Regions from separate parts of the Mesorhizobium sp. C268A genome, predicted to be linked through region 3. Evidence: riboswitches for the same ligand, from Rfam matches in the RefSeq annotation. Region 3 holds a riboswitch; each other region holds the start of a gene.

Region 1 (10,503 bases), on a different contig from region 3:
TTCCTCGACCTCATGGATCGGGTCGACAATGATGAGATCGGCAAGGTCGTCATGGACATCGACCTTGAGCGGCTCATTGCTGGCAGCAAGCGCAGCCGACAGCTCGCCCGAAAGCGGTTGTGCCGGTGTTTCGGCTGGCGCAAGCAACCCGAAATCGAGCAGTCGGGCAACGAAGCTTTCGAGGTCGGCCAGGCTTGTTTTTGCGGCGCCCGCGGCAGCTCCGACCAGCGCTTCAGTGGCGACGCCGGACGACAAAGCCTGCCAGACCCGGCTGCCGGAATCGGAAAAGCCGAAATACTTGCCGTTCGAAAGATCGAGAACGACGGCTTCGCCATCGAATGATTCGAAAACGATGTCCTTGCTTGCGACCGCGTAGACCCGCTGTTGCATCGCTGTGTCCCCCGTCCCATGCGCCCTGAAGGGATGCGCCGGCTTCACGGTCTGCCAAGCCCTTCCTAAGTGCGTCTAAATCACTTGGCCGTTGGTTGGCAAGACAAAGACCCGCGAATACAACGCCTGCGTCGGCGACCGTTGCGGCGAAGTCGACCGGCTCAAGCCTCGATTTCGAGCGCCGACAATGGTTTCGAGCAGCAGGCAAGGATGAAACCGTCATCGATCTCGTGGTCGAGGATGCCGCCATTGTGGCTCATCTCGACTTCGCCGGAGACCTTCTTCACCTTGCAGGTGCCGCACAGGCCGAACTCGCAGGCGGCGGGAATCCGCACGCCCGAGCTGCGCGCGGTCTGCAGCACGGTCTGGCCGGCGACGCAGCCGGCGTCGACCTCCGAAAGCGAGAAGCGGATCGGCGTCACGGCTTCGACAGGTGCAGCGATGCCGTCCTCGACCGGGGAGGCAAACGGCGCCGGAATTTCCTCCACCACAGGCGCGGCAAAGCTCTCCTGATGGTATTTCGTCATGTCGAAGCCGGCGGCATCCAGCATGCCGCGCACGGCGCGCATGAACGGATCGGGGCCGCAGCAGAAGATTTCGCGCTCGCGGAAGTCCGGAGCCAGCAAGGGCAGCCGGATCGCGTCGATGCGGCCCATATGGCCGTACCAGCCTTCGCGGCTGGAACGTTCCTCGATCATGAAGCCGAGCGACAGGCCGGGCATATGGCCGCCGAGCAGTTCGAGTTCCTTGCGGAAGATGATCTCTTCGGCACGCCGCGCGCAGTTGACGAAACCGACATCGGTCCATGGCGCGCAGTCGTTCAGCCAGCGCAGCATCGACATCATCGGCGTCACGCCGGAGCCGGCGGAAATGAACAGGTATTTGGCCGCCGGGTGGCTGTGCAACGAGAAGTCGCCGGCCGGTCCGTAGGCCTTGACATGCGAACCGGGCACCAGATGGTCGAACATCCAGCGCGTGCCGATGCTGCCGGCCTGCGCCTTGATCGTCACCGCGATCGAAAACGGCCGCGATGGCGACGACGACAGCGTGTAGGTGCGCATCAGCGGCCCGTCCGGTGTCGGCAGTTCCAGCGTCAGGAACTGGCCCGGCTTGTAGCGGAACCAGGTCTGGTTGTCGGAGCGGAAGGTGAAGGTCTTGACGTCGGGCGCCTCGTCGCTGACGCCGATCACTTCCAGCACCTGCAGCCTATCGTTCCACGGCGCCATCTGGTCGAGATGGCGATAGAGCCCAAGATCCGTCATCGCATTCATCCTCTGGTCCCTCTTCGCCTGCTCCAGCTCACGCGACGCTGCGTAGCGCCGGCCGGCCGCCTTCGGCAAGGCGCGGGCCGATGAAGGCCGCGTACCATTCGACGAACTGGATCACGCCGCCCTCGTGCAGCTCCGAATAGGGGCCGGGCTCATAGGCCGGAGACAGGATGCCGAAGGCGTTTTCCTCGACGATGCGGCGGTCCTGGTCGTTGGTCTCGGTCCAGACATGGGTGAGCTCCTCAAGGTTGTAGTCGACCCCCTCGACCGCATCCTTGTGCACCAGCCACTTGGTCGTCACCGCGGTTTCGGTGGCGCTGATCGGCAGCACCCGGAAGGTGACCGCATGGTCGATCAGTATGTGGTTCCAGGTCGTCGGATAGTGGTAGTGCATCAAGGTGCCGATGCGGTCGGCGGCAACAGTGTCGGACAGGTTCTTCGTCACCGCGCGCTTTCCCGACATCGTGTAGCTGACGGCATCGCGCAGCAGCGGCGCGCGGGTGGCGCGGTATTGCCCGGCCGGATCGATGCGGAACTTGCTCGGCAGGCCCGCCGCCTCGCATTTCGCCCAGTGCGCCAGCATCTCCGGATCGCTGTCGGCGCCCTGCACGCCGGTCACCGTCGGCGCTTCGGGGAATGTCTTGCACAGCTCTGGATGATTGCCGGCGCAGTGATAGCATTCGCGGTTGTTTTCCCAGACCAGCTTCCAGTTGCCCTTCTCGATGATGGTGCTCTCGAAGGCGACCTTGGCTTCATTCAGCCGGTGCGGCTTGAGGTAGGGCTCTATCATGGCGCGCATCGGCGCAAAGTCGGCAGGTTCTTTCGCCAGGCAGATGAAGATGTAGCCGCCGACGCTCTCGCAGGCGACGGGCTTCAGGCCGAACTGGCTCTTGTCGAAACCGTCGGCCATCTGGCGGGCAAACAGCAGCCGGCCGTCAAGCTCGTAGGTCCACTGGTGATAGGGGCAGACAAGCTTTGCCGCCATGCCCTTCTCAGTGTTGCAGACACGGCTGCCGCGATGGCGGCAGGAATTGTGAAAGGCGTTGATGTTGCCCTTCTGGTCGCGGACCAGCACCACCGGATAATCGCCGATCTGCACGGTGATATAGCTGCCGGGCTTCGGCAGTTCGCAATCATGGCCGATGAACAGCCAGTCGCGATACCAGATAAGCTCCATGTCGAGCTTGAAATAGTCCGGGTCGGTGTAGAAGGGCTGTTCCAGCGAAAAGCCTTGCTTGCGGCCGTTCAGGAGCCTCAGCATGTCGTTGCGCGTATCCATAGTTCTGTCCTCGTGGTTTAAGGACTGAACTTGGTGGTGATGGAGGAAGGATCGGACGCAGGCCGGCGCGGCGCCGGACATGCACTATCCACCTCTTGACCGCCCACCGCGATCAGTCGAGTCTATGCATCTCGGGCTGGTTTCCGGGCTCTGGAGTTGTCCTTGCGGACCATCGCGACACCTTCCCAGGCTCTTGCCCAGTGGTCTCCCGTTGCGACTTCAACTCCACCACCGTTGCGGGGGCAGCGCCGGATTCTGACCGGCTTCCCAATTCTCCGCTGCGTCGTCACGAAGCGGCACCTGAGATGCGATCATCTAATCACGGCAGCGATCGCGACGTCGGCATGAAAGCGACATCGTATCCATGCGGCGCGACACGCGCGGCATACGCCCCGCCGACCACCGAAGGGCTGAGATCCTGTCTTGCGGCGCTATCATCGCCGTTTCGAATCGCTGCGGATCCAGTTCCGATCGGGGGCAAAAAGGGCTCAACGGTATCGAAAAGTTACTATTAGCAATCTCTAATCGAACCGAACGGTTCGTTTCTGTTGACAATGCGTGCAGGACGGTGTGAACGACGGCCCGGAAACCGACACCGGAGCGAACCACTCGGTTCGACATAAGCAACTGAAAACAATGCGATAAATGACCATAGAGGAACTTCCTGGCACAATTTCAAGGTGCAGGACCGTGGTCCACACGGAACAACTTCGTGATTGGAAACCAGCCTATGGCTTTCCCACATCGGGGCTGTCCGAACGACGCGAATTCCTCCCAAGACACGCCGCTAGACGGACAGACAAACTGGAGTCCTAAAAATGAAAAAGATCATCCTCACTGCCGCAGCCGTTTTGGCGATCACCGGCAGCGCCTTCGCCGGTAGCGACAATTACGGTTCCAATGGTGCGAACCAGCCAGCCGTCTCGGTCGACAGCTCGTATACGGCTTCCATTCAGAAGCCGGCGCACGCTGACAAGCAGCCTGTCGTTCAGGGCGCCGACCGCGACCTCTACGGCAATCGCTGATCCCGACCAAAGAAGGGCGGCTAACCCGTCGCTCTCGGGATCCCAAAAAATTCAGGAGTATTTGAAATGAAAAAGATCATCCTTGCTGCCGCCGCCGTTTTGGCCATCTCCGGCAGCGCTTTCGCCGGCAGCGACAACTACGGTTCGAACGGCGCCAACCAGCCTGCGATTACGTCGACCGATAGTGGCCATACGGCTTCGGTTGAGAAGTCGGCTCCAGCCGAGCAGGCGCCTGCCCACGGTGCCGACCGTAACCTTTTCGGCCGCTAAAAGCCGGTTTCCAGCACGTGGCGGGCTTATCCGCTGCAGCTGGCAGCATCAGAAAAATTCAGGAGACTAAAATGAAGAAGATCGTTCTCGCCACCGCAGCCGTTCTGGCTGTTTCGAGCGCTGCCTTTGCCGGCAGCGACAATTATGGCTCCAATGGCGCCAACCAGCCGGCCGCTGCCGTCGACACCACCCGCACTTCGTCGACCGGCACCAACTCGGCGGTCTACAAGCTGCTGAACTCGTCGGACGACCAACAGAAGTTCGTTCCTCAGAGCAGCGACAGGGATCGGTTCGGCAACAACTAACAGCCGAAGCTTAAAAAAGAGTGGCGGGCCTGGCCCGCCGCTCTTTTTTCATGCCTGTACGACGCAGCTATCTCAAGCCGCCTTCACTTCCACCGGCTTGAGCGAGAAGGAGTGCCCATCGGCGTCGAAGATGTGCAGGTCCCCGGCATCCGCGGTCAGTCGCAGCTTTGCCCCGCGCTTGACCTCGACATTGCCGGGCAGCTTGGTCACCAACGGCAGGTCGGCGCGGCCGATATCGACATAGACAAGCTGCACCTCGCCGAGTTGCTCGACATAGTCCACCACGCCCTCGAAAAGATATTCCGCGCCGGTGGCGGCCGACAGATCCTCCGGCCGCACGCCGAAGCTGACTGCCGCACCCTTTGCTGACGCCGGCGTTGCGATCGGCACCGTTGCCTTGCGGCCGCCGACATGGCTGACGATTGTCGGGTTGCCCGTCCTGTCGATTGTCGCCGGCAGGATGTTCATGGCCGGCGAGCCGATGAACTGGGCAACGAACAGATTGCCGGGCTTCTTGTAGAGGTCCATCGGCGTGCCGACCTGCTCGATATGGCCGTCCTTCAGCACGACGATGCGGTCGGCGAGCGTCATCGCTTCGACCTGATCGTGGGTGACGTAGATCATGGTCGTGGCAGGCATCGATTCCTTGAGCTTGGCGATCTCGATGCGGGTCGCGACGCGCAGCGCCGCGTCGAGATTCGACAGCGGCTCGTCGAACAGGAACACTTTCGGATTGCGCACGATGGCGCGACCGATGGCGACACGCTGGCGCTGGCCGCCCGACATCGCCTTGGGCAGGCGGTCGAGATATTTGGTCAGCTGCAGGATTTCGGCGGCCTGCCGCACCCGCTTGTCGATCTCGGCCTTGCTTTCCTTGCCGATCTTCATCGAGAAGGCCATGTTGTCGTAGACGGTCATGTGCGGATAGAGCGCATAGGACTGGAACACCATGGCAATGCCGCGCTTGGAAGGCGGCACGTCGTTCACCACCTCGCCGGCGATCTTCAGCTCGCCGGAGGTGATCTCCTCAAGCCCGGCGATGGACCGCAGCAAGGTCGACTTGCCGCAACCCGACGGGCCGACGAAGACGATGAACTCGCCCGACTTTATGTCGAGGTCGATGCCGTGGAGAATGTGCAGATTGCCGTATGATTTCTTCACCTGTCTCAGCGTGACATCGGCCATAATTTCCTCCCAGTGATTTCCCTAGAGAACCTGGATTTCCTCAAAAAATCCAGCTTCGTCAAAAACTCAGTCGATGCGCCCGAACCAGGCGCCGTAGCCGCCGAGGCGGATGGAACCTGTGCCGGATTGTCCCGAAAAACCGTGCCCGGCCAATGGCAGCAGCGCCTGACCACCGAGATCGACCTCGGCCGGCTTGCTGGCCAGATTGAAGACGCAGACGATCTGCTCATTGCCCTCACGGCGGGTGAAGGCGACGGTGTCGCCCTCGCTTTCGATGAACTCGATGTCGCCTTTGGCCAAGGCCGGATGCTGGCGGCGGAAACCGAGAAAGCGCCGGTAGTGCTCGAGCAGCGAGGCCGCGTCGCCCTGCTGAACATTGACCGCTTGCGACAAGTGCTTGCCCGGCACCGGCAGCCAGGGCTTGGCCGTCGAAAAGCCGGCATTGCTGGCGGTTGCATCCCACACCATCGGCGTGCGGCAGCCGTCGCGGCCCTTGAATTCGGGCCAGAAGCGAATGCCGTAGGGGTCCTGCAGATCCTCGAACTGCAACTCGGCTTCGCCCAGCCCAAGCTCCTCTCCCTGATAGAGGCAGACCGAACCGCGCAGCGACATCAGCAGCGCCGAGATAACCTTCAGATAGGCGGCCGGGTCGGCCTCGTCGGCGGCCCAGCGCGAGGCCGGACGCATCACGTCGTGGTTGGAAAAGGCCCAGCACGACCAGCCGTCGCTGGCGACCTTGCCGAAGGCTTCCAGCACCTGGCGCACCTTGGCGGCGCTGATCTTTTCCGGCGCCAGGAAATCGAAGGAATAGCACATGTGGACGCGTTTGCCGCCGGCGGTGTAGGCGGCGACCACTTCCAGCCCACGCTGCGAATCGCCGACTTCGCCGACCGCGGCGGCCGCCGGATATTCGTCGAGCAGCGCCCGGAACCGTTCGAGGAAGGCAAGGTTTTCCGGCCGGCTCTTGTCGTAGATATGGTCCTGGTAGTTGTAGGGATTGACCGCAGGTGCTGTCTGGTCGTTGCGCTCTTCGGGCGGCAGCGGCGGATTGTTCTCCAGCCCCTGGCTGTGGAAGTAGAAATTGATGGTGTCGAGGCGGAAGCCGTCGACGCCGCGCTCCAGCCAGAAGCGGGTGACGTCGAGCAGCGCGTCCTGGACTTCCAGATTGTGGAAGTTGAGGTCCGGCTGCTCGGACAGGAAATTATGCAGATAATATTGCTGGCGGCTGGTGTCCCACTGCCAGGCCGAGCCGCCGAAGATCGACAGCCAGTTGTTGGGCGGCGTGCCGTCCGGCCTGGCGTCGGCCCAGACATACCAGTCGGCCTTGGGATTGCTACGGCTGGCGCGGCTCTCCTTGAACCATGGATGGTTGTCGGCGGTGTGCGACAGCACCTCGTCGATCATCACCTTGAGGCCGAGGTGATGGGCTTCCGCAACCAGCGCGTCGAAATCGGCGAGCGTCCCGAACATCGGGTCGACGTCGCAATAGTCCGAGACGTCGTAGCCGAAATCCTTCATCGGCGACTTGAAGAAGGGCGAAATCCAGATGGCGTCGACGCCGAGCGAGGCGATGTAGGGCAGCCTGCGGATGATGCCCTTGAGGTCGCCGATGCCGTCGCCATTGGAGTCCTGATAGGAGCGCGGATAGATCTGGTAGATCACCGCGCCCCGCCACCAGTCGCGATCGACGGCGAGATCGGGCTTCGAGGTCGCCTTCAAAGCGGCTTGCATAAGTCTCAACCTCCTTTGACCGAGCCGGCCAGCAGCCCGCGGACGAAATAGCGCTGCAGCGAGAAGAACACGATCAGCGGCACGATAATGGTGACGAAGGCCGATGTCGTCAGGATTTCCCAGTCGCCGCCGCGCGAGCCGAGCAGCGCGTTGAGCTTCGCGGTCAGCACGATCTGGTCCCCTTCGGTACCGAGGAAAACCATTGCCACCAACAAATCGTTCCACACCCACAGGAACTGGAAGATTGCAAAGGACGCCAGCACCGGGAAGGACAGCGGCAGCACGATCTTGACGAAGATTTCGAAATCGCTGGCGCCATCTATGCGCGCCGATTCCATGATCTCGCGCGGCAGGCCGGCAATATAGCTGCGCAGGAGATAGATGGCGAAGGGCAGGCCGAAGCCGGTATGCGCCAGCCAGATGCCGAGATAGGTTTTCGACGGCACACCGAAGAAGATGCCGACGCCGTTGTAGATCTTCAAAAGCGGGATCAAGGACATCTGCAGCGGCACGACCAGCAGGCCGATGATTGTGGCGATCAGCAAGGCGCGGCCGGGAAAACGCATCCACGCCAATGCATAGGCGGCGAAGGCGGCGATCAGGATCGGGATGACCGTCGCCGGGATGGTGACGGTCAGCGAGTTTATGAACGAGCGGCCGATGCCCTCCGAAAACAGCACGGTCTTGTAATTGTCGGTGGTGAATTTCGGTGGCGCCGACGAGGCGTAATAGACGCGCTGGCCACGGTCGCCTTCGAAAGCCTTGGGCGAACTCATGACGAACGTTCCGTCGGCATTGAGCTGCAAGGTCACGCCGTCGCCGAGATCGGCAGTGGTGCCGGCCGGATATTGCGTCGGTGCCGCCGACTTGACGCCGAAGGCGCTGATGTTGCGCGCAGCACCGTCGCCGAAGATATTGCCGGCAAGCACGAACTTGCCGTCCTTCTCGACCTGCGCCGAGGCCGGCGGCAGGCGGCCGGCTTCAGTCTGGCTGGAGCTGGAGAACGAGTTCCACCAGCCCGAGGCGATGATCTGGTCCTTGTCGCGCAGCGACGAGACCAGGATGCCGAGCGTCGGCACGGTCCAGACGGCGACGAAGACAAGCACGGCGATGTGGACGCCGAAGCGGCTGGCAAAGGACTTTCCGGTCGCGACGGCCATCTCAATGTCCTCCCGTCTCTTTGTTCGCCTGGCGGATGTTCCAGACCATGATCGGGATGACCGCGATCATGATGATGATGGCGATGGTGGCGCCGCGGCCGAAATCGCCGCCGCCGCGGAACATCCAATCGAACATCAGATTGGCCAGCACCTGGCTGTTCCATTGGCCGTTGGTCATGGTCAGCACGATGTCGAACACTTTCAGCACCAGGATGGTGATCGTCGTCCAGACCACGGCGATGGTGCCCCAGATCTGCGGCACCATGATCTTCCAGAAGATCTGGAACGGATTGGCGCCGTCGATGACCGCGGCTTCAAGCGTCTCTTCGGGGATGCCGCGCAACGCCGAAGACAGGATGACCATGGCAAAGCCGGTCTGGATCCAGATCAGGATGATCATCAGGAAGAAATTGTTCCAGAACGGCAGCGATATCCAGACCTGCGGCTGGCCGCCGAAATACTGGATGATGGCGTTGAGCAGGCCGATCTGCGTCTGGCCCTCGCCGCGATATTCGTAGATGAATTTCCAGATCACGCTGGCGCCGACGAAGGAGATCGCCAGCGGCAGGAAGATCAGGCTCTTGGCGATTGTGCCCCACCAGATCTTGTCCGTGAGCACGGCGATTATCAACCCTAGAAAGGTGCAGGCGGCGGGCACCACCGCCAGCCAGATGATGTTATTCAGGATCGAGTTGCGGAACTCGCGGTCGCCGAACGCCCATTCATAGTTGGCGAAGCCGACAAAATGCTGGCCGCCGCGGTCGAGGAAGGACAGCCAGAGCGTCGCCACCACCGGATAGATCAGGTAGACGGTGAGGATGATCATCGCCGGGCCGACGAACAGCCACGGACGGACCAGTCCTTGCCGGCGCAGATTGTCGATGGCCGCAGCCCCGGCCACGCCGCGCGACGGGAATATCAGGTCGACCAGCTTGTTGGCGCCCCAGAAATAGGCGACGCAGCCGCCGACGCCGATGATGATGACAAAAATGGCCGATAAGATCTGAGCAGCCATGGGTCCCTCTTCCCTGCGCATGATCGGCCGGGCCTTGAACAGCCCTGGCGATGTGGCTCTGCGCCGATTTAAGTTATTCTGAAACGAACGAACGCAAATCGGTCCGGCGTAAGGCGCCGGTCGGATCCGGGCCATAGCGGCCCGGATCCAGTCTGTGGAGGAAGTCCTGAATTTGCCGCCAAAGCGGCTGATTACTTGGCAGTGGTTACTTGCCAGCTGACTGCTTGCCAGCTGACTGCTTGCCAGCTGACTACTTGATAGCGTCCCAGCTCTTCTGGATGTCGGTGGCGACATCCTGCGCCGACTTGCCGCCGACCAGATCGATCATGCCGGTCCAGAAGGCGCCGGCGCCGATCTTGCCCGGCATCAGGTCCGAACCGTCGAAGCGGAAGGTCGAGGCATTGGCGAGGATATCGCCCTGCTTCTTCAGCGCGTCGCTGGCATAGGCATCCTTGTTGACCGACTTGAGCGGCGTGACGAAGCCGCCCTGGGCCATCCAGATTTCATGTGCCAGCGGCATTTTCAGGAATTCGATGAACGCGCGTGCACCCTTCGAATCCTTGGTGATCATGGCCAGCGTGCCGGCGCCGAGCACAGGCGTGCCCAGCTCGGGCTTGGATGCATAGGGCGGGAAGTAGAAGAAGTCGGCGTCCTGTCCAACCTTTGTGCCTTCCGGGAAGAAGGTCGGGATGAACGATGCCTGATGGTGCAGGTAGCATTTCGGCGGCACCGAGAAGAGGCCCTTCGGGCTGTCGCGGAAGTCGGTCGCGGCAACCGCCTTGGCCCCACCGTCGACCATCTTGTCGTCGGTCGCGATCTTGCCGAAAATGTCGATGGCGTTGACCACCGCCGGATCGTTGAACGGGATCTCGTTC
Region 2 (10,503 bases), on a different contig from region 3:
AAACCGATACCCTGATGCCTTTGCCGATCCAGCTCGCTCATCGCTTGACGAAACGGCAGGCGTATGTCCGGAAGGCGCAACAGCTTGGCTGGTTGCGTCCTGACATGAAATCCCAGGTCTCAGTGCGCTATGAGGGGTTGCGCCCGGTCGCCCTGGATACGATCGTCGTGTCGACGCAACATGACGAGCAGGTCTCGCAAGAGACTGTCCGCGAGGGCGTCATTGAGGAAATCATAAAGCCTGTCCTGCCGACCCACCTGGAGACGGAAGGCATCAGAATTCTGGTCAACCCGACGGGGCGGTTCGTAGTCGGCGGGCCGCGCGGCGACTGCGGTCTCACTGGACGCAAGATCATCGTCGATTCCTATGGCGGGATGGGTCGTCATGGCGGCGGCGCCTTTTCGGGCAAGGACCCGTCCAAGGTTGACCGCTCAGCTGCCTATGCAGCCCGCTATGTCGCAAAGAACATCGTCGCCAGCGGACTTGCGGACGTGTGCGAGGTGCAGCTTGCTTACGCAATCGGCGTGGCCAGTCCGGTTTCCGTCATGGTCAACACGTTCGGGACAGCCAGGGTTGAGGAAAGCAGGATCGAGCGCCTCATTCTTGAGTTGTTCGATCTCAGACCGAAAGGCATTATCAAGATGCTTGATCTCTTACGCCCTATATACCGCAATACAGCGACCTATGGCCATTTCGGCCGTGAAGAGCCTGATTTCACCTGGGAGAAGACAGACAGGGCCGACGAATTGCGTCGCGAGGCAGGACTCGCCGCCCCGTGAGAGCCGCCGGCGAACGGATTGGCAAGCGGAAAGCCCATTCCCACCGGGCAGACCCGGCCCGGCCGGCGTGGCGAGAAGCCGGCCCGGGTTTTTGGCGGAGACATTGATGCCGGATTATGACGTGCTTTGCATCGGCAATGCCATTGTCGACATCATCGCCCAGTGCGAGGAGGAATTCCTCGAGACCAACGGCATCATCAAGGGTGCGATGAATCTCATCGACACGCAGCGCGCCGAATTGCTCTACAGCCGCATGGGCCCGGCGATCGAGGCCTCCGGCGGCAGCGCCGGCAACACGGCGGCAGGTGTTGCCTCCTTCGGCGGACGCGCCGCCTTCTTCGGCAAGGTCTCCAACGATGCGCTGGGCGAAATCTACGCGCACGACATCCACGCGCAGGGTGTCGCCTTCGACACCAGGCCGCTCCAGGGCGAGCCACCGACGGCGCGCTCGATGATCTTCGTCACCCCCGATGGCGAGCGCTCGATGAACACCTATCTCGGCGCCTGCGTCGAACTCGGGCCGGAAGATGTCGAAGCCGACAAGGCGTCCGGCGCCAAGGTGACCTATTTCGAGGGTTATCTGTGGGACCCGCCCCGCGCCAAGGAAGCCATCCGGCAGACGGCGAAACTGGCGCACGCGGCCGGTCGCGAAGTATCGATGACCTTGTCGGATTCGTTCTGCGTCGACCGTTACCGCGACGAGTTCCTCGACCTGATGCGTTCGGGCACGGTCGACATCGTCTTTGCCAACAGCCACGAGATCAAGTCGCTCTACCAGACAAAATCCTTCGACGAGGCGCTGGCGGCTATCCGCAAGGACTGCAAGATCGCCGCCGTCACCCGCTCCGAAAAAGGTTCGGTGATCGTGCGCGGCGACGAGACCGTCACCATCCAGGCGACGACGATCCGCGAACTGGTCGACACCACTGGCGCCGGCGACTTCTATGCCGCCGGTTTCCTCTACGGCTACACCACGGGGCGCAGCCTGAAGGATTGCGGCGATCTGGGCTCGCTGGCCGCCGGGCTGGTGATCCAGCAGCTCGGGCCGCGGCCGCGGCAGAACCTGCGCAGCGCGGCTGAACAGGCTGGGTTGCTTTAGGTGGGCGAGCAACTAACAGCTGCCCTACTGAGCGATCATCGCGGTGGCCGAAACTGTGTCAAACCTCGCTTATATCGACAGCCATTCGCTTCCAAGATCTGACCGAGTGCTGCTGCGTAGCTCGCTCGAGAGGTGCAAGGCCACGGCCAGACGCAATGCCAAAAAAATTTCCTATAGGTATCGATCCGAAGCAATTCGCACAGTGTGCTGCGGATTCGCTTGCGGCGCAGAAAGCCTACGTTTCCCAGCTGAAACTTGGTGCAGCAAAGCTAGTTATCAGCGTCGATCGGCCGGCTACACCAAGGGCATCGACTCAGCGGACTTCGTTTAGACAACAGCCGGGTTATGGTGCCTGCGGATGACTTCCACTATCTCGGCTTGGGATGGATCAGCGAGGCCAGAATGCCTTCGTATCGGACTGTGTAGAATTGCACACCGCACTGGAGCGTGCACTGGATAAAACCGGGGTTCTGCCGACCGTATGATGCGAATATGAAGCACGCGAGCTTTGCCTGCAATTCCGCGTTCCTCAATGCGGAGCACCTGGCGACGAGATACTTAGTTTGCTGCCTGAATGAGGTCTAAAACGGCTTATCGGGACTAAGTAGCGCCGTGCAGCGCCGCCAATCGGCGGACGGAATATTTCACAATGCTAGACAAAGGCGTAAAAGTGCGATCACATAACGACATAAACATTTCGTTATGCGTCATTGACAAAAGAGCGAACTGCTGTGATTGTCTGCGTGTCGTGGTTCTCGCGTGCGGCGCTGCCGCAGCGGAGCTAAGAGGGAAGCCGGTGCGATGCCGGCGCTGCCCCCGCAACTGTTAGCGGCGAGCCAACCCCAATCACGTCACTGAGGCGAATACCCTCAGGAAGACGGGTAGAGGCTATGACCCCGCGAGCCAGGAGACCTGCCACGCGAATTACGTCCACGGGCGGGGTGTCTCGGTGGCCGCTGCAACCCGGCGTTGATGCCGGCCTGCTAGCGCCTTCCTTGTCACCGACGCCCCAATCATCGGGGTATGACATGACTGTCTCTCAGCAAATTCCTGTAGCAACGCTCGGCGTGCCGCGCTTCGGTCGTCGGCGAGAACTGAAATTCGCGCTTGAAAGCTACTGGTCCGGAACATCGTCCGCTGGCGACCTTCTCACGACGTCGAAGGCGCTCCGTGCCGCTAGCTGGGAAGAGCAGCGCGATCGCGGCGTGTCGAAAATCCCGTCGAACGACTTCTCGCTTTACGACCATGTGCTCGACACCGCAGCCATGGTCGGGGCCGTTCCATCCCGTTACGGCTGGAATAGCGGCGAGGTCCCACTTGACATCTACTTCGCAATGGCGCGCGGCAACCAGGGTCAGACGGAGGATTGTGGACACGCTGGTTACCAGGAGGAGGCTCATGGACCTGGTGTAACCGCGATGGAAATGACCAAGTGGTTTGACACCAACTACCACTACATTGTGCCGGAACTCGATGATGATCAGACGTTCGCCCTCTCGTCATCGAAGCCGGTCGATTACTTCCTCGAGGCTAAAGCTCTCGGCATTCACACACGCCCAGTCATCCTTGGACCCATCACCTTCCTCAAGCTGGCGAAATCGCCTGCCGAGGGGTTCGGTCCCATCGCGCTCCTACCGCGGCTGCTGCCGGTTTACGAGCAGCTTCTGGAGAGGCTGAAGCTGTCGGGAGCCGACTGGGTGCAGATCGATGAGCCAGCGCTTGTCCTCGATCTGAACCCGAACGAACGAGCTGCGTTCGAATTCGCCTATGGCCAGCTGTCGAAAGCCGCGCCCGAGCTGAAGATCATGCTGGCTACGTATTTCGGGTCGCTGGGAGACAATCTCGAAACCGCGATTTCTCTGCCCCTGGCCGGCCTGCATATTGATCTCGTGCGCGCTCCCGAGCAGCTGGAAACGGTGGCTCGGCTCGCTCCGAAGGATCTGGTGCTCTCGCTTGGCTTGATCGATGGCCGCAACGTCTGGCGTGCGAACCTGCCCGCCATTCTCGACCGCATCAAACCGATCGTCGCCGGCTGGCCCTTGGACCGCGTCGAGATCGCGCCTTCTTGCTCGATGCTGCATGTGCCGATTGATCTGCGCATGGAGACGGAACTCGACGCGGACATCAGGTCGTGGCTCGCCTTCGCGGCCCAGAAGACCGACGAGCTGGTCTTGCTAGCCGGGGCCCTGTCCCAAGGCAGGGATGCGGTGGCAGGCGCGTTGAAAGCGTCTGCCGAGGCTGCCGCCACGCGCGTGACATCCACGAGGATCCATGACCCGCTTGTTCAGGGGCGGATCGCTAGCATTGAGGACAGCGCGAAGCGACGAGAGAGCGCTTTTGGCGAGCGCTCCAGAGTCCAGGCCGGCTCACTCGGGCTGCCGCCGTTCCCGACGACGACCATCGGGTCCTTCCCGCAGACGCCGCAGGTACGCAAGGCGCGGGCCGCTCATGCGAAGGGCCAGCTGAGCTATGTCGACTATGAGACGTTCCTGAAGAAGGAGATCGAGGCTGCAATTCGCTGGCAGGAAGAGATCGGGCTGGACGTGCTGGTGCATGGTGAGTTCGAGCGAAACGACATGGTACAGCATTTCGGCGAGCAGTTGTCCGGCTTCGCGCTCACCCAGCATGCCTGGGTACAAAGCTATGGGTCGCGCTACGTGCGTCCCCCCATCATTTTCGGCGACGTATCGAGGCGCAATCCGATGACAGTGCGCTGGTGGCAATTCGCCCAGTCGCTTACGGAAAAGCCCGTGAAGGGAATGCTCACAGGCCCAGTCACCATTCTCAACTGGTCTTTTGTTCGCGACGACGTACCCCGCTCCGAAGCCTGCCGCCAGATCGCGCTCGCCATCCGCGACGAAGTGACGGATCTCGAAAGATCCGGCGCAAGGATGGTCCAGATCGATGAGGCCGCGTTTCGCGAAGGATTGCCACTGCGCCAATCTGACTGGAAAGTCTATCTCGACTGGGCTGTCGAATGTTTCCGGATCGCTTCAACGGGTGTAAAGGACGCGACTCAAATTCATACCCACATGTGCTATTCGGAGTTCAACGAGATCATTCACGCGATCGCTGGAATGGATGCGGATGTCATTTCGATTGAGACGTCGCGCTCGAAGATGGAACTGTTGGACGCCTTCACGAGCTCCAAATATCCGAACGAAATCGGTCCTGGCGTCTATGATATTCACTCACCACGCGTCCCGGAAGTCGGCGAGATTTCGGACCTAATCATGCTTGCCCGCGAGCGACTGTCCGACGGCCAACTGTGGGTAAACCCGGACTGTGGCCTCAAAACACGCAAATGGGAGGAGGTCCGCCCTGCCCTCATGAACATGGTCGCTGCAGCGCGCGCGCTCCGGGAGAAAGTGGCCTGAGGCTTCTCCTTCCTCACCGTGTGGTGAGCTACCGGCTGGCTCCTGTCGGCCGTGAACATGCCAAACCGGCACACTCTTGGAAATGAGCCACTCGGCGCAAATGTGCAATTTCCCTACGGCACGTGTCTTAATCCCGCAGAAATATAAATGTGGCACTACGCTATAATATTGGTTCCTTGGGGACATACAGGCCCCGCGCCTCGAACAAATCGGACACGCGTCGTTTCTCAAAGTAGACTGCTTGGCGCGTTCGCTCAGGCAGCGACAAGATGGACGTCGCAATTCGTGTCGCCAAGTAAAAATCGCCAATCATTTTCGATTGCGAGTCCGCAGCCGATTGGCCCTTATTTTCCTGAGATCTGCGTTACAGGCCGGGGCGTTGTCGCCGTTTCTGAGGGTAAGATGGGATAGGCGACGTCAGGTGCCTCTCCGGTCAGCGAGTTGAGGAAGGCAACAAGCAGGTCAACTTCTTCGTCCGCCAGTACTACGCCGAGCTGGGTGGTCCCCATAATGGCGACGGCCTGTTTCAGATCCCAAACCTTGCCCGAATGAAAGTATGGCGCGGTGAGTGCAACGTTGCGCAGCGGCGCCACGCGGAAGACATAGGAATCGTCGGCTGCATTGGTGACCTCAAATCGGCCCTTGTCTTTGTCCGGCAGGACTTCGGCGCTGGGCCGTTCCACGAGGCCGAATGGGTAATAGGCTTGCCCACCAACGTTGATGCCGGCATGGCAGGACGAGCAGCCTTTGTCCATGAAAAGCACCAGGCCCTGTTTCTGTTCGGAAGTCATGGCAACCTCATCACCATTCAGGAAGCTGTCGAACGGGGCAGGTGTGACCAGTGTCGCCTCGAAGGCTTCGATCGCCTTGGCGAAGTTGTCGAAGGTGACCCGATCGGCTTCAGCCGGAAAAGCTGCATCGAACCACTCGACATATTGCGGCATGGACTTGAGAGTGGCGATGAGTTGGCCCGGTGTATTGGCCATTTCGATCCCGGCTTGGACCGGTCCCTTCGCCTGAGCCTTCAGGTCTTCGGCACGACCATCCCAGAACTGGGCGATGTTGAAGACAGCGTTCAGTACAGTCGGCGCGTTGCGCTGTCCCTTCTGCCAACCATGGCCAATCGAGGTTTCGTGATTGTCGTCGCCGCCGGTGGCCAGGTTGTGGCATGAATTGCACGACAAGACGCCTGACGCCGAGACGCGTGGATCGAAGAACAGTGCCTTGCCGAGAGCGATCTTTTCCGGGGTGATCGGGTTGTTGGCGACTGTCGGCGTGGTGGATGGCAAAGCCGTGAAGGTGGCCAATGCCGTATCTCTGAGGTCGGTGGGGATCGAATCCGCAGCAAAGGCGGTGGGTGCCAGCAAGGTCACAGCCATCGTACTGAATAGGATTTTCATAATTGGTCTTCCTGCGTCGTCCACGCAGCCATTATGCGATCTGCGGCTCATGAACGCCCTGAGCTAGATCAGCTTGAGGGAGAGGACGGGGTCTCACACCTGTTTTCGCAGCTGAGCTGGGACCTCTTGGAAGTGATCGCTCTTCTCGATTGGACTTCAGGGAGGAGGAGTATCCCTGGTTGGCAACCGGTTTTATGCATCAAAGCACGCCCTGAGGGCGGCTTCGTAGATTCGGTCACTGCGATCTTCCAGCCAAGGTTGAGAAAGTCGACAGCATCCGCAAGACTGGCAATCTCTTGCACGATGTGCGCTGCACGCCTTGCGAAAAGTGAGCTTCTGAACCGTCAGGGTTCATTCGTTCCTCCTGACCTGCTGATTGCGTGAATCGACCTTATCGACACCCGCCGACTGCACATTGTGATGTCACCAGCGATGGCGGTTTCAATACCTAAGCAGCGACGGTCTATGTGACAGTATGGATGTGGTATCGGAATAGGCGTTCCGCCTTTGTGGACCGTCACACCGGCATATAGCTCCGCTTCTACGAACATCCCATCACGCGAGGAAAGACATGGCCAACACGCGCAGTATCGCCAATCTAGCCCTTTGTGTCGACGGCGCCGCGCTTGAGCAGGTCCACCCGCTGTAACTGCCTCACCTTGATCCACAGATCCTGGGCGCTGACCACGTTGTCGTCATCATTTGACGGGCGGGGGGCATTGGCCCATAAGCGAGCCAACGCAAACTGTGCGGTTGCCAATGCGTAATGAAGTGAATTGGAATGATCTTCGGTTTGCGAAACACGCACGTCCGACGCAGCTTGCGTTGACACAGGCGGTTTTAGGCGCAATAGCACCTCCGCTGGCCTATTTTGTGGAGTTCAATTGTGGTTCGGCCAAAGGCGCGGGGCGCCGGACCGGCCCCTTGTAAACGTAATCAAAGAGAGAGAGACCCTGCATGGAAGAAATCTTACCGCGCATCGCCACTGGTGCCGGCATCGGCCCGGCTGTCGCAGAGAAGGCCGTTGGGTTAATGCTGGGTTTCCTGCGGAGCCACGCGGCCGACGGTCCCGGCGCGCGCATGATCGAGGCCATTCCGGGAGCTTCGGAATTAGTAGCGAAGTATCATGGCGACGACCCAGAGGGTGGCGGCCTTATGGGGCTCGGGCAGCAATTGATGAGTGAGGGTCTCAGCATGGCAAAGATCGCCGCCCTCGCCAACGAGACGATCGCCTGCGCCAAGGAACATGCCGGCGACGAACTCGTGGACGAGGTCCTCAATTCCGTTCCTGGCCTTCCCCAGTTTGTCTGATTAGCGGCAGCCGGGGGCGCATGACCTTGTGCGCCCGTGCCGGCCCGTTTGCGCAGCAGGCATTCTCCGCCGGGCGTTCCGCACCGATCTCGTGAGACCACCAACCGCCGGGCACGCGGAGCGAGCGTTGGAGTACTTCATTCGTCTATCGAAAAATCAACTTCAGGCGATTCGATGTGTATAATTTCTGGCGGTAAGGGTTTATCCTGAACGCTTTCGATGAAGCCCGCGAGATAGGCAAACGTATTGTATTTCTCGAGGACTAGCCGCTTCGCCTCTCTTATTGCGCCGCGACGTTCCTTCCAGAGGTCTGAGTTGATAATTTCTTGAATTTTTTGGATTACGTTCTTGTCCTCTGGGTCAATCAGAACCATAGAGTCCGAAGGGAAGAACCTCGTGATTGCCGGGCTGCCGTAATAGATCGGCATTGTTTCAGCGACGAAGCAGTCCATAAGCTTCTCTGTAAAATAGTAATCAGCACGAGTATTCTCGAACGCTATACTGTAGCGATAAGGTGCGAGTGCGTTCCATTTATCTCCAATCAGCCGAAAACCTCGGCCGAACAGGTCAAAATCGAGCTCCTTTCTTAGCCGTTCCAGAAACGCCAGCCGATACCGATGTCCTTTAAGCAGGGCGATGTTACTGGTAATCCATGAGAGCCGAAGTGGCTTATCCATGACTTCGCTGACCAGAAGTTGGTCATATGTCTTGTTTACAGACCAAGACCGAGTGATCGGTGGAGACAAAACGAATCGGCGAGCTGCATTCTGCCGAGCAACCAGCTCTGCGTCAGACGTCAGGACGATAGTATTTTTCCCCTGCCCTTCATGAAATGCACGATGAGCTTTCGTCGGCGGTTCGCCGATTGCAAAAATTGTCCTGTTGGGGCTCGCCTCGATATCAACAGGGAGCCCAAAAAGAGAAGCAGAGTTAAAGACAATATGCCAATCGGGCACGAAGGATGTCGTGCGTACAAAAGCGACATTGTTCCAGATTCCACTGCCCTTTGGAGTGAGGTGGTGGATTGCATCATCCAAAACGCCCCAAGAATCTAGACATGTAGCAACAATGGGCGCCGGGCGTTCCGTCAACAATTTGGCCGACAAAGCAGTTCCACTCCCTTCACTCGTGAAGGTACTCAATCGCCATTCAGGATTGCGGTAACATCGGGCAGCATAAACCTTCCGGGACCTGCTGTCGAGGCAATTGTCGCTTTGCACTTGACCAGGTTCTTCCTCGCTTCGTGTGGTGATTAGGCCGGCTGAGTGGCAGCATGCGTGCCTAAGGAGTTCGCAGCCGGCGCTGCCTAATGGTACGTTTGATCGTCTTCAGGCGGTTGATCAGCCCTTCCGCCTCGGCCGTTCTCCACGGCAGTTCAATGGCATCGCGAACGGAGTCAACGTCACGGAGGTAGGACCAGACCGAAACGCGTGATGGCGATGAGCCGGGTGACGCCAAGTCGACAAGTGCCGAGCTTGCCCAACTCACAGGCCCCGCAAAATGCCGCGGAAGGGCATGGCAAGCCTGCGCATAGTGGCAAACTCATGTCATCCCTGCTTCAGGACGTCGACCTTTCTGGCCTGGTTGATCGTCAGCACATCCGGAGGCTTCATGCAGAGGGCCTCGGCGACTACCGGCGAGATCACACGGCCGGTCGCGGCATTCTGTATGAGGACGCGTCGCTGGCTGGTTGATGCGTATGATTGATGCAGGCGGCTCACTGTCCTTGCCCGGCCTCTCGGCGCGGCGCCAACTTGCGAGAAGCCGCTCCAGATTCGAGAAGCTGCCGGTCGCCGCGCTGTTTGATATCGTGGAACAGGTGTCATCCGCAGCCATTGCCGCCTCTCCAGGACCGGCTAAGAAACGCCTCGAAATACATTGATGTCCTAGGTTTATCAGCGGCGGTTCCCAGCCCCTTTGCAAGAGCGGCTCACCGGCGATGAACTTACATCACTTTGGCCATTGCCAATGAACGTTTGTTCCATCGTCCCTGACGCCCACCATCAAGCGACCACTATCGCTCGATTTCACAGCGCGCTTAGCCTTGAGGCTACTAGCGACTTCGGCGCTAAGTTAGAGCGGCACGCGCCACGCACCTCGGCAGGGTCGCCAACAACGAGTGGCTCAGCTGTCACGCCGCGAAATATGGCGCATCGATGTCGCTTCTGGACGAGCATTGGCAATAACGCAGTCAGAGACATTGTTGCTTTCAGCGGCAACCGGCCCTATGAAGCGACGCTTCGCTGACTATGTTTCACCGCCTGGAGAGTTTCATGACAGAAGAAGCCGGAAAAAACGTCGACACCCTCATTGAGCTTGCCGCCGATGTCGTGTCGGCCTACGTGTCCAACAATCCGATCCCGGTGGGGGATCTCCCTGCCCTCATCGGCCAAGTGCATGCGGCTCTGAGAGCGACGGCCGGAGGTATCTCTGCACAAGAGCCGGTTGCCCTTACGCCTGCAGTCCCGATCAGGAAGTCGGTGACACCGGACTACATCATCTCCCTTGAAGACGGGAAGAAATTCAAATCTTTAAAG
Region 3 (10,503 bases):
CTCCGACAAATCCCGAGAATGTGCGTCACGCCCCTTCTCGGCAACCATCCTCAGCACAGCAACCGCAATATCGCGCGCTGCATCCTCATCGGCCGTCGCAAGCGGCCTCGCGCTTTGGCCATCGCCGGCAACAGACAAAGCCCACAGAACGCTAGCGCTGAATCGCACCGCCTTCAGCCTGACATCGGCCGTCACCCCATCCATCGTCAACTGCCCGCCGCCATCGACAACCACCGAAACCTTCGGCCCGAGCCTTGGCGTCAGCCCAGCTTCCTCGACCGCAGCCCTGACCCGCTCAGCCAAAGATCGCGGATCGGCAATCTCCCGCGGATCGATGCCAGCCAGCGGCCCGGTCTCGACCGGCACGCCGGTACGCACTGCAATCCCCAGTGCATCGACCTCCGCCGCCAACAGCACCGCACTTTCCGCCGTCAGGCCGCGTATCTGCAGGCTGCCTCGTGCGGTCACTTCCATGATGCCGTTGCCGCGCTTCAAGGCGGATTCGCAGAGTCCGATCAGCGACTTGGGGGAAAGCCCTCCAGCAACCGGGTTGAGCCGCACCAGCAGGCCATCGCCGGTCTGCATCGGCGCCGAGAGAGCCGGACAGGCGCCGCGGCGCGAGAAGGCGTTCATGCCGCGACTCCGAGCGCCTCGGCCTCGGCGATCAACGCCGCGAGATCGTCGTCGATCGCGTTGCGCAAGGGATGCCACAGCCCGCGCCGGCGCGCCGACAGGAAGCGTTCGGCGATGACTTTGGCTGCGGCCGGGTTTTCGCGCAGGATGAAAGCGCGAACATTGGCGTCGCCGACATAGGCGTCATGCACAGCCTCGATCACCGCGCCTGAAATGGCGTGGGTGGTTTCGGCGAAACCGATGAGACGGTCGACGGTCTCGGCGAATTCCGAGGCGCCGCGTGGGCCGTGCCGCATCTGGCCGGCGATGAAACGCGCATTGACGGCTCGCGCCCGCACAACCCGCGACACAGCCTCGCCGACCGAGCGCGGCTGCGGCTTTTGCGGGTCGGTGGTGTCGAGCACGATGACGTCGGCATTTCGGCCGAGCGTCGCAAGTGCAGCCGAAAAGCCGCCGATGAAGGCGACGTCGGCGGAGCCCTCGAGAATGTCGCGGCCGGGATCGTCGCCGGTGTGGACGAGCAGATCGGCCTCGGCGATGCGGGTCTCGAAAGCGCCGGGGGAGGCAATGCCTTCGCCCTCGGCGCCGCCATAGGCATGCGATGTCGCATCGAGATAGGCGCGGCCGATTTCTTCGCGCCCGACCCAGTCGCCGCTGGACAGCAGGTCCTCGACGCCGGCGCCGTAGGTGCCGGGCGAGGTGCCGAAGATGCGCGGGCCGATCTTGCCATCGGCGCGGGTTCTGGCGGCGAGCGGGTTTTCCGAATCGTCCTCGTCGCGCGCGGCTACGGCGTTGGCGGCGGCGTCGATCAGCGCGATCTGGGTCGGGAACATGTCGCGGAACAGACCCGAAATCCGCCAGGTGACATCGACGCGCGGGCGACCGAGCGTGGCCGGCGGCAGCACTTCGATGCCGGTGATGCGGCCGGTGGCACTGTCCCATTGCGGCCGGCAGCCCATCAGCGCCAGGCCTTGCGCGATCTCCTCGCCGCCAGTGCGCAGCGAGGCCGAGCCCCAGAGGTCGATGACCAGCGAGCGCGGCCAGTCGCCATGCGACTGCATATAGCCGCGCACGACTTCTTCTGCCGCCGCCTTTCCCAGATCGTAGGCGGTCGGCGTCGGCATGGTGCGCGGGTCGGAGGTGAACAGGTTGCGGCCGGTGGGCAGCACGTCGGAGCGGCCACGCGCCGGTGCGCCCGCCGGACCCGCCTTGATGTGACGGCCGTCGAGCGCGGCAAGAAGTGCTGCTTTCTCGGCCTCCGCGCTTTGCACGCGCATGGCGTCGGGCTCGTCGTCGGGAGCGCGGCCATAGATGTGCAGGCCGTCCTTGATGGCGAAATCCTTGAGGTCGCAGAGCCAGGCGTCGATGCGGCGCAGCGCCTCGTCGGGCGCATCGGTTCCGGCGACGCCGGCTTCGGAGGCGAAGCCGGTCTTTTGCGCCGTGTCGACGATCAGCTTGGCCAGACGATCGCGGCGGCGGCGGTCGAGGCCGTCGGCCTGGGCGTATTCGTCGACGAGGCGTTCGAGCTTGTGCTGCCCTTCGTCGAGGCCGGCACCGGTCAACGGCGGCGGCAGATGGCCAAGCGTGACGGCGGCGATACGCCGCTTCGCCTGCGCCGCTTCGCCGGGATTGGAGACGATGAAGGGGTAAATGACGGGCAACGAGCCGGTGACGATCTCGGGGAAGCAGTTTTGTGAGAGCGCTACCGTCTTGCCGGGCAGCCATTCCAGCGTGCCATGAGCGCCGACATGGATGAGAGCATGGATGCGGAGCGATTTGCGCAGCCACAGGCCGAAGGCGATGAGGTTGTGGCGGGGAGGGAGCGTCGGGTCGTGGTAATCGGCGCGGCGGTCGGCCGAGCGGCCACGGTCGGGGGCGAGAGCGACAGTGATGTTGCCGAAGGTGGCGGCGCGGAAGGGGAAGCCGCTCTTACCCTCCCCCTTGTGGGGAGGGTGGCCCGCAGCGCCGGGTGGGGGTGGTGCACCGCTACCCCCACCCCGTTTCGCGCTATCCGCTTCGCGAATGTCGCGAACCGACCCTCCCCACAAGGGGGAGGGTGAAGGAGCGCCCCATGCCGCCTCGACTGCAGCCAGTGCCTCAGCCGGCAAATCCTTTGAGAAGTCCAGATACTCATCCAGCCCCAGCCCACCATCGCTCCGCCCCAACGCATCCAGCAGCGCACGCGGCGTTTCTGGAATCCCGTCAACGCGATAGCCCTGCTCCTTCAGGTCATGCAGCATGGCCAGCACGCTGGACGGCACATCCAGGCCCACTGCATAGCCAGTGCGGCCGGGCGCGCTCGGATAGTCCGGAATGAGGATCGCCAACTTACGCGTCGCGCGGGGCGTCTGCTGCAACCGTGTGAACGCCGCTAGCCTGTCCGCCACTTGCGCCACGCGATCCGGTTCCGGGCGGTTGGCGAAAGCGCGGTGGCCGAGCGCCGGGTCGGTCTCGCTCTCGCCCTTGAAGGAAATCGCGCCGGCAAGGATACGGCCGTCGAGTTCGGGCAGCACGACATGCATGGCGAGGTCGGCGGGCGCCAGGCCGCGCTGGTTGTTGTCCCAGACGTCGCGGCGGGTGGTGGCGACGATGACCTGGAAGACCGGCACGCCGGCGCGGTCGAACAGGGTTTGGACGCCGGGTTCGGCGCCGGAGGCGAAGGCGGTTGCGGTGATGATGGCGGCGGGGTTGAGCGAGGCCAGTGCGGTTTCGACGAAGGCCAGGGAGGTCGGGTCTTTGAGGCTGGAGACGAAGATCGGGACCGGTCTCATGCCGCGCTGGCGGAGTGCATCAAAGAGGGCATCGATTGGCGCGACATCGGCGGCCAGCAGCATCGAGCGGTAGAAGAGGATGGGGATGATGGGAGAGTTGATGTTGTCTGCGCCGAGTTCCCGCCCACCCCCCTCTGTCCTGCCGGACATCTCCCCCGCAAGGGGGGAGATTGTGCTCTCATCGACGCTTTCGCCAATCGGGGATGTTGCAGAGGAATCTATTATCGGCTGGGCAGAAAAAGTGCCGAGGTCCGCGCCGGCTGATCTCCCCCCTTGCGGGGGAGATGTCCGGCAGGACAGAGGGGGGTGTGAAGGAACGCCGACATCGGCAAAATCCAACTTGCCTACGACGCCGCGGCCAGGCTCGTAGTAACCAGCTTTCGGCACGCTGACCGGCTCAGCCGCCGCCGCATCCTGCCCAGCCAACCCCGCCAGCCGTTGCATCAGTGCTGCCATATTCTCCGGTCCGCCCTCGCGGAAATAACCAAGCAGGCCGTCCAACTCCGCGCGGGGCAGCGTCGAGGCTTCGATCAGCCTGAGGTCCTCGTCATGGCTTTCACCAGGCAGCAGCGCCAGCTTGATGCCACGTTCGCGAGCAGTCACCGCGAGTTGGTCGCAGCCATAGCGCCACCAGTCATAGCCGCCGAGGATGCGCACCAAGATCACCTTGGCCTGGCGGGCGACGCTGTCGATCCAGAGGTCCACGGACATGGGATGACGCAGGTCGCGCAACGCCGCCAGCCGCATCGACGGCAGGCGGGCGGCATCGGCCTTCCAGGCCGCCGCGAGGCCGGCGAGGTCGCTGTCGGTGAAGGACAGCGCCACGATATCCGCCGGCGTCTGCCGCAGATCAACCGGCTCGGCGAGATCGTCGAGCGAGGCGGAGGTCGTGGTGAGTATGTGCATCGCGGCTCGTGCCTGAGATCAACCGGCGAGTATACGCTCGATCGCCGGACGGTTCAGCCCCTTCAGGCCAATGACGACGAGACGCGAGCGGCGATCGTCCTCGGCCGTCCAGGCGCGGTCATAGTAATGGTTGACGCGTGGGCCGACGGCCTGCAGCAAAAGCCGCATCGGCTTGCCGCCGACATCGACGAAGCCTTTTACACGCAACACGTTTTCCTGTTCGGCGGCGGTGGCGACGCGCTTGGCCAGGTCGTCGGGATTGGCGATCGAGGGGATGTCGACGATGAAGGTGTCGAAATCGTCATGCTCATGATCGAAAGCGCCGTCGTGATGCGACTTGCGGTTCTCGATGTCGTCTTCGACGGCGAGACCGAGGCCAAGCAGCACCGACGGGTCGACCTTGCCATGCCCGGTCGGCACGATCTTCACGGCGCGGGCGGAATGTTCATTGATGATGGCGTTGGCGCGGGCAGAACCGGCGGCGTCCATCAAATCGCTTTTCGACAGGATGATCAAATCGGCGCAGGCGATCTGGTCCTCGAACACTTCTTCGACAGGATCGTCATGGTCGAGCGTCTCGTCCTGAGCGCGCTGTGCCTGCAAAGCGTCCATGTCGTTGGCGACGCGGCCTTCGGCCAGCGCCGGGCCGTCTACCACGGCGATGACACCGTCGACGGTTACCCGGCTCTTCACGCTCGGCCACTGGAACGCCTGGACCAGGGGCTTGGGCAGAGCCAGGCCCGAAGTCTCGATCAGGATGTGGTCAACCTTCGGTGTCAGCGCGAGGATCTTGTCGAGGGCGGGCACGAAATCGTCGGCGACTGTACAGCAGATGCAGCCATTGGCCAGTTCGACGATGTTTTCCTCGGGGCAGGTGTCGATGCCGCAGCCTTTCAGGATTTCCCCGTCGATGCCGATGTCGCCGAACTCGTTGACGATGATCGCGATGCGCTTGCCGCCGGCATTTTCCAGGAGATGGCGGACCAGCGTCGTCTTGCCGGCGCCGAGGAAGCCTGTAACGACAGTGCAGGGAACACGGGAGAGGTTGGCGGCCGGGTTTGAAGCGTTCATCGTCAGTCCTTCAGCATGTCGAGGGGTGGGATGCGGGCAACGAGGCCGCGCTTGAGGCTATCGGGCCGGCCGCGCCACGGGATGAGGCCGTCGGCCGAAGTCGCGAAGAGCTTTGCGCCGGTAACGAGGTCGGCGCCGCTGGTTGCGGTCAGATCGCCGAAGACATAGCTCCAGCAGCCATCGCGCAGGATCGCGGCGCTGAGGCGGCGCTTGCAATTGCCGAGACATTCGGCGGTGCGGACCCGGATATCGCCGGCAGCGGCGCGGCGTGTGTCCTCAGCCAGCAATTCGCCGGCGCGCGGATGGGCGTCGGAACCGGTCTCATCGCGGCAGGAGGCGCAGACGATGACGGTCACGCCGGTCAGGGCGTCGTTGTCGCCGGACGCAATGTCCGTTGTGCCAGCCGAAAAACTGCTGTTCTGGTCCAAAAACCGTGCTCCTTGCCCGGAAACCCGCCAGGCGATCGGATACTTTGTCTCAGACGGCAGGTCTCCTGGCTCGCGAGTCATTGCCTTGGTTAGCCGCCTTCCCGGTGTTACCCAGTGGCTTTCGGCCTTGGCTCTTCGCTTACAGTTGCGGGGACAGCCGCGGATTTGGGATTTTTTCGTCCCGCACCGCATTCCCTCTTGGCCCTTGCCGTTGCGGGCAGGGGACCGTCTGGAGCGGATTTAGGCTTTTGCAGGCAGCGGTGTCAACGCACGGCTACGACATGGCGATGTCGGCAGGGGCTGTCATGTCCCGGCTTCCGGCAGTGCCAGGATGACCTGTCGGATAGCTTGATAGCCATCGCTATAGTCCCAGTCATGACCGACAGCCAGATTCTGTCCCTCATGCCAAACCGCGTTGTCCAGAAGGACTTCGGCACTAATCAGCGTGCCCTTCAAGCCTGCCAGAAAGGTCCGGACAAAATGGCTTCCGGGGGGTACCGAAGCTGTGAACAGCTTTTCCAGCTTGGCATAGAATGCTGGATAGCCTGGTGTCAGCGAGCATAGCTCGGTTGTGGCCTGGGAAATGACCGGGCCGCTATAGATTTTCCAGCGGGCATCTTTTCGCCAGATCTTCCAACTGGCGCTGCTTCGCTGCCAAAGCTCTATTTCGGCCTGCATGTTCTCGCAGACGTGATCGGCCAGTCCCTCAATGGCCACATGGAAAACACCACGGAGAAACTTTTCAAACGCCTGGTTCAGTTCCTGTTCGCGCGTGTCGCCGAAGCCAGCAAAGGATTCAATGACCGGCTGAACATCAAGCAGCGGAGAAAAAATGTAGATTTCCAGGACCAGCCGGTCAGAACTCGTCTCGAACACCTCAGCCTCAAACCGAAGCTGCTTCGATTGGAGCATGACGTCCCTATCTCTGCGGACTGCATCTATTCCATGCGCAATGAGGGCGCCATGGATCATGTCGAGCACTTTGTCCGATGCCATTGCACAACCTACGAGGCTTATTGAGGCGTCTATGACAGACGCTGCAAGGGTTGGCCATCTCTCTCGCTAGCCAATGCCGGCCCCAGATTGCCGGCCGGCGTCACTTCGATGCGCTCAAGGCCAAGCCAGCCCTGCATCTCCTTTAGTTCCTCGAAAAGCTGTGCGGTGGTCTCAGGCGGTGCGCCTGCTTCGGCATAGGCGGCGTGGACGCGTAAGACACTCGCAGGCCGGTCGGCCTTGAGGTCGACGCGGGCGACGATCTTGTCGCCGAGCAAGAAAGGCAGCACGTAATAGCCATATTGCCGCTTGTCGGCCGGGGTGTAGATCTCGATGCGGTAGCGGAAATCGAAGAGACGCTCGGTGCGCGCGCGCTCGAAGACCACCGGATCGAAGGGGGCCAGCAAGGCGCGGGCCTCGATCTTTCGCGGCAGGCGGGCGTCCCTATAGAGGTAAGCCGGCTTGTCCCAACCTTCGACGTTTACCGGCAGCAACTCGCCCATCTCGACCAGTTCCTCCAACCGGCCCTTCATGTCGGCCGGCGACAAGCGGAAATAATCGCGCAGGTCACCCGACGTCGCGATGCCGTGGGCGCGGGCAGAAATGCGCAGCAATTCGCGGTGCGCGTCCTCGGCCGCCGGCACCGGCAGATCGAGGATCGCCTGCGGCAGCACGCGCTCGGGCAGGTCGTAGAAACGCTCGAAGCCACGGCGGTGCGCCGTGGTGATGCGTCCGGCCCAGAACAGCCATTCGAAGGCGTGCTTGGCGTGGCTCCAGCCCCACCAGCCGCCCGAACCTTTCTGGCCTTCCAGTGCCGAAGCGGCAATCGGGCCGCGCTCGGCGACCGCGCGGTAGATCTCTTCGATATAGGCGGCGTGCTCGCGGCCCCATTTGGCGAGGCCGAGATACATTTCGTCGCCTTGCTCGGCCCGCTGCATGCGCCAGCGCATCAGCGGGTAGGTCTCGACCGGCAGGAACGAGGCCTCATGCGCCCAGTATTCGAACACCGTGCGTTTGCGGGTGATGGCCGCATTGTCGAGCAAAGCCAGCGGGTAGGGGCCAAGCCGCGAATAGAGCGGCATATAGTGGGCGCGCACCACCGCGCTGACGGAATCGATCTGCAGCAAGCCGGTGCGCGACAGCACGCGGGCGAGGTGGCGGCGATCGGGCGTGCCGCCCGGGCGCGGATCGAGAAATCCTTGCGCGGCGAGCGCGATGCGCCTGGCCGTCGGGAGTGAGATTTTGTCCTTCGTCAAAGTGTCTTGCCTCGAACCATTTTCCCGACTTTAGCCGGCGATTCCGGTGATGCTAGCAGGCAAATGGCGGGAGATGTGTCAGGAGACAAAAGTGGAGTGAAAGATGAAGGAAATCAAACAGGAGGAGATCGGACCAGTTTTTCCCGGCCTGCCGTCCAGCACTGTCTTTTGAACAAGGTTTGACTTGCTTCGCTGAAAGCCGTGCGCTAACCCTCGCCGCGTTGCAGCAAAGGCACCTAAAACGGTTCAGCGGTTAAACTGTCGCGCTTCCGCATTAGGGTTGGTTGCTGTAATCAAAGTGGATTGGCCGCCAACGGAAAGCCGAGCATGAACGTACTCCTCAGTTCATACCTGCCCATCGTCCTCTTCATCGCCGTGGCCGCGGTTGTAGGCCTGGCGCTTATCATCGCGCCGTTTCTGGTGGCTTATCGCAATCCCGATCCGGAGAAGCTTTCCGCCTACGAGTGCGGGTTCAACTCGTTCGACGATGCCCGGATGAAATTCGACATCCGCTTCTACCTGGTGTCGATCCTGTTCATCATCTTCGATCTGGAAGTGGCCTTCCTGTTTCCGTGGGCGGTGTCGTTCTCGAAGATCGGCATGCTCGGTTTCTGGTCGATGATGGTGTTTTTGGCGGTGCTGACCATCGGCTTTGCCTATGAGTGGAAAAAAGGAGCGCTGGAATGGGATTGAACGACAGTTCCGGAACGCTCGTCGCGCCGAAGCCCAAAGGCCTGATCGACCCCAATACCGGACGTCCGGTCGGTTCCGACGATCCGTTCTTCCTCGAGATCAACAATGAACTGGCCGACAAGGGTTTTCTGGTCACCTCGACCGAGGCGCTGATCACCTGGGCACGCAGCGGCTCGCTGATGTTCATGACCTTCGGTCTCGCCTGCTGTGCCGTCGAGATGATCCACACCTCGATGCCGCGCTATGATTCGGAGCGGTTTGGCGTGGCTCCTCGCGCGTCGCCGCGCCAGTCGGACATAATGATCGTGGCGGGAACGCTGACCAACAAGATGGCCCCCGCTTTGCGCAAGGTCTACGACCAGATGCCGGAGCCGCGCTACGTCATCTCGATGGGCTCCTGCGCCAATGGCGGCGGCTATTATCACTATTCCTATTCGGTGGTGCGCGGCTGCGACCGCATCGTGCCGGTCGACATCTATGTGCCCGGCTGCCCGCCGAGCGCCGAAGCGCTGCTCTACGGCATTCTTCTCCTGCAGAAGAAGATCCGCCGCACCGGCACGATCGAACGGTAACCCATGGCCGCATCCCTGAGCGAACTGTCGACCTATCTCGGCGAAAAGCTGCCGGGCCGCGTCACCGATGCGGTGCTTGCCTATGGCGAACTGACGATCTCGGTTGCTACAGACAATCTGATCGAGGTGACAAGCTTCCTGCGTGACGATTCGGGCTGCCAGTTCATTTCGATCATCGATATCTGCGGCGCCGACTACCCGTCGCGCGTCAAGCGTTTCGATGTCGTCTATCATTTGCTTTCGCCGAAGCAGAATTTGCGCATCCGCATCAAGGTGCAAGCCGACGAAGAGACGCTGGTGCCGTCGCTGACAGCGGTTTATCCCGGCGCGGACTGGTATGAGCGCGAAGCCTACGATCTCTACGGCGTGCTGTTTTCGGGTCACCCGGACCTGCGCCGCATCCTCACGGATTACGGCTTCGAGGGCCATCCCCTGCGCAAGGACTTCCCGCTGACAGGTTTCGTCGAGGTGCGCTACGACGACGAAGCCAAGCGCGTGATCTACGAGCCGGTGGAATTGAAGCAGGAATTCAGGAACTTCGATTTTCTCTCGCCATGGGAAGGGACGGACTACGTCCTGCCGGGCGATGAGAAGGCGAAACAGTAGGGGCGGCGGCGTGGCGATGATCCGCGTAGCGCTACTAAGCCTGTTTTGCTGTGCCGGCTTGCAGAATGCTTTTGCGAAAGACTGCAAAGTAGCTGGAGTGGATTGCCATTCGGCGGCGCGAGCTGTCGTGGCGAACGACACGGTGAAGAACTGCCCGACGATATTTCGTATCAAGCCTGCGATGCAGATTGAATTGGACCAGATTTTGAACGCCTTGCGCGATGCTGGAGAGCTGGCCGATCTCCAGCCTTCCAACGAGACCATTGAGCAATGCGAGCAGAGAGCAAAAGAATATGTGGCCGGGCCGCAGACGGTCCGCTTCATGGAACTGACGCCGTCAGCCAAGGAAAGGCTTGGAATCTAGCATGACCGAGCACTCCGTCCGCAACTTTAACATCAACTTCGGACCGCAGCACCCTGCGGCACACGGTGTTTTGCGTCTTGTGCTGGAGCTTGACGGCGAGGTGGTCGACCGCGTCGATCCGCATATCGGCTTGCTGCATCGCGGCACCGAAAAGCTGATCGAGCACAAGACCTATCTGCAGGCCGTGCCCTATCTCGACCGGCTCGACTA

What was found. Region 3 has a riboswitch for cobalamin ahead of NKL06_RS29910 (DUF1636 family protein). Riboswitches for the same ligand answer to the same signal wherever they lie in the genome.
Region 1: linked by a shared signal. The riboswitch ahead of NKL06_RS14360 (aromatic ring-hydroxylating oxygenase subunit alpha) and the one ahead of NKL06_RS29910 (DUF1636 family protein) in region 3 are both predicted to bind cobalamin.
Region 2: linked by a shared signal. The riboswitch ahead of metE (5-methyltetrahydropteroyltriglutamate--homocysteine S-methyltransferase) and the one ahead of NKL06_RS29910 (DUF1636 family protein) in region 3 are both predicted to bind cobalamin.

What each region holds. Positions count from the first base shown of each region.
Region 1 covers NZ_JAMYVX010000001.1:2,984,006-2,994,508, forward strand. The annotation lists gene NKL06_RS14350 (PqqD family protein) at 1-390, opposite strand, end outside; gene NKL06_RS14355 (FAD-binding oxidoreductase) at 552-1,652, opposite strand; gene NKL06_RS14360 (aromatic ring-hydroxylating oxygenase subunit alpha) at 1,690-2,937, opposite strand; cobalamin riboswitch at 3,055-3,256, opposite strand; gene NKL06_RS14365 (DUF680 domain-containing protein) at 3,756-3,962, shown strand; gene NKL06_RS14370 (DUF680 domain-containing protein) at 4,029-4,232, shown strand; gene NKL06_RS14375 (DUF680 domain-containing protein) at 4,304-4,537, shown strand; gene NKL06_RS14380 (ABC transporter ATP-binding protein) at 4,610-5,722, opposite strand; gene bglA (beta-galactosidase BglA) at 5,789-7,453, opposite strand; gene NKL06_RS14390 (carbohydrate ABC transporter permease) at 7,459-8,613, opposite strand; gene NKL06_RS14395 (carbohydrate ABC transporter permease) at 8,615-9,628, opposite strand; gene NKL06_RS14400 (ABC transporter substrate-binding protein) at 9,879-10,503, opposite strand, start outside.
Region 2 covers NZ_JAMYVX010000001.1:2,257,931-2,268,433, forward strand. The annotation lists gene metK (methionine adenosyltransferase) at 1-779, shown strand, start outside; gene NKL06_RS10900 (adenosine kinase) at 886-1,878, shown strand; cobalamin riboswitch at 2,611-2,812, shown strand; gene metE (5-methyltetrahydropteroyltriglutamate--homocysteine S-methyltransferase) at 2,907-5,255, shown strand; gene NKL06_RS10910 (cytochrome-c peroxidase) at 5,600-6,655, opposite strand; gene NKL06_RS10915 (hypothetical protein) at 7,613-7,966, shown strand; gene NKL06_RS10920 (glycosyltransferase family 10 domain-containing protein) at 8,104-9,108, opposite strand; gene NKL06_RS10925 (Ros/MucR family transcriptional regulator) at 10,240-10,503, shown strand, end outside.
Region 3 covers NZ_JAMYVX010000003.1:623,427-633,929, reverse strand. The annotation lists gene cobG (precorrin-3B synthase) at 1-633, opposite strand, end outside; gene cobN (cobaltochelatase subunit CobN) at 630-4,310, opposite strand; gene cobW (cobalamin biosynthesis protein CobW) at 4,329-5,381, opposite strand; gene NKL06_RS29910 (DUF1636 family protein) at 5,384-5,809, opposite strand; cobalamin riboswitch at 5,848-6,054, opposite strand; gene NKL06_RS29905 (DUF6348 family protein) at 6,113-6,805, opposite strand; gene NKL06_RS29900 (winged helix-turn-helix domain-containing protein) at 6,835-8,058, opposite strand; gene NKL06_RS29895 (NADH-quinone oxidoreductase subunit A) at 8,386-8,751, shown strand; gene NKL06_RS29890 (NuoB/complex I 20 kDa subunit family protein) at 8,742-9,323, shown strand; gene NKL06_RS29885 (NADH-quinone oxidoreductase subunit C) at 9,327-9,929, shown strand; gene NKL06_RS29880 (hypothetical protein) at 9,940-10,293, shown strand; gene NKL06_RS29875 (NADH-quinone oxidoreductase subunit D) at 10,295-10,503, shown strand, end outside.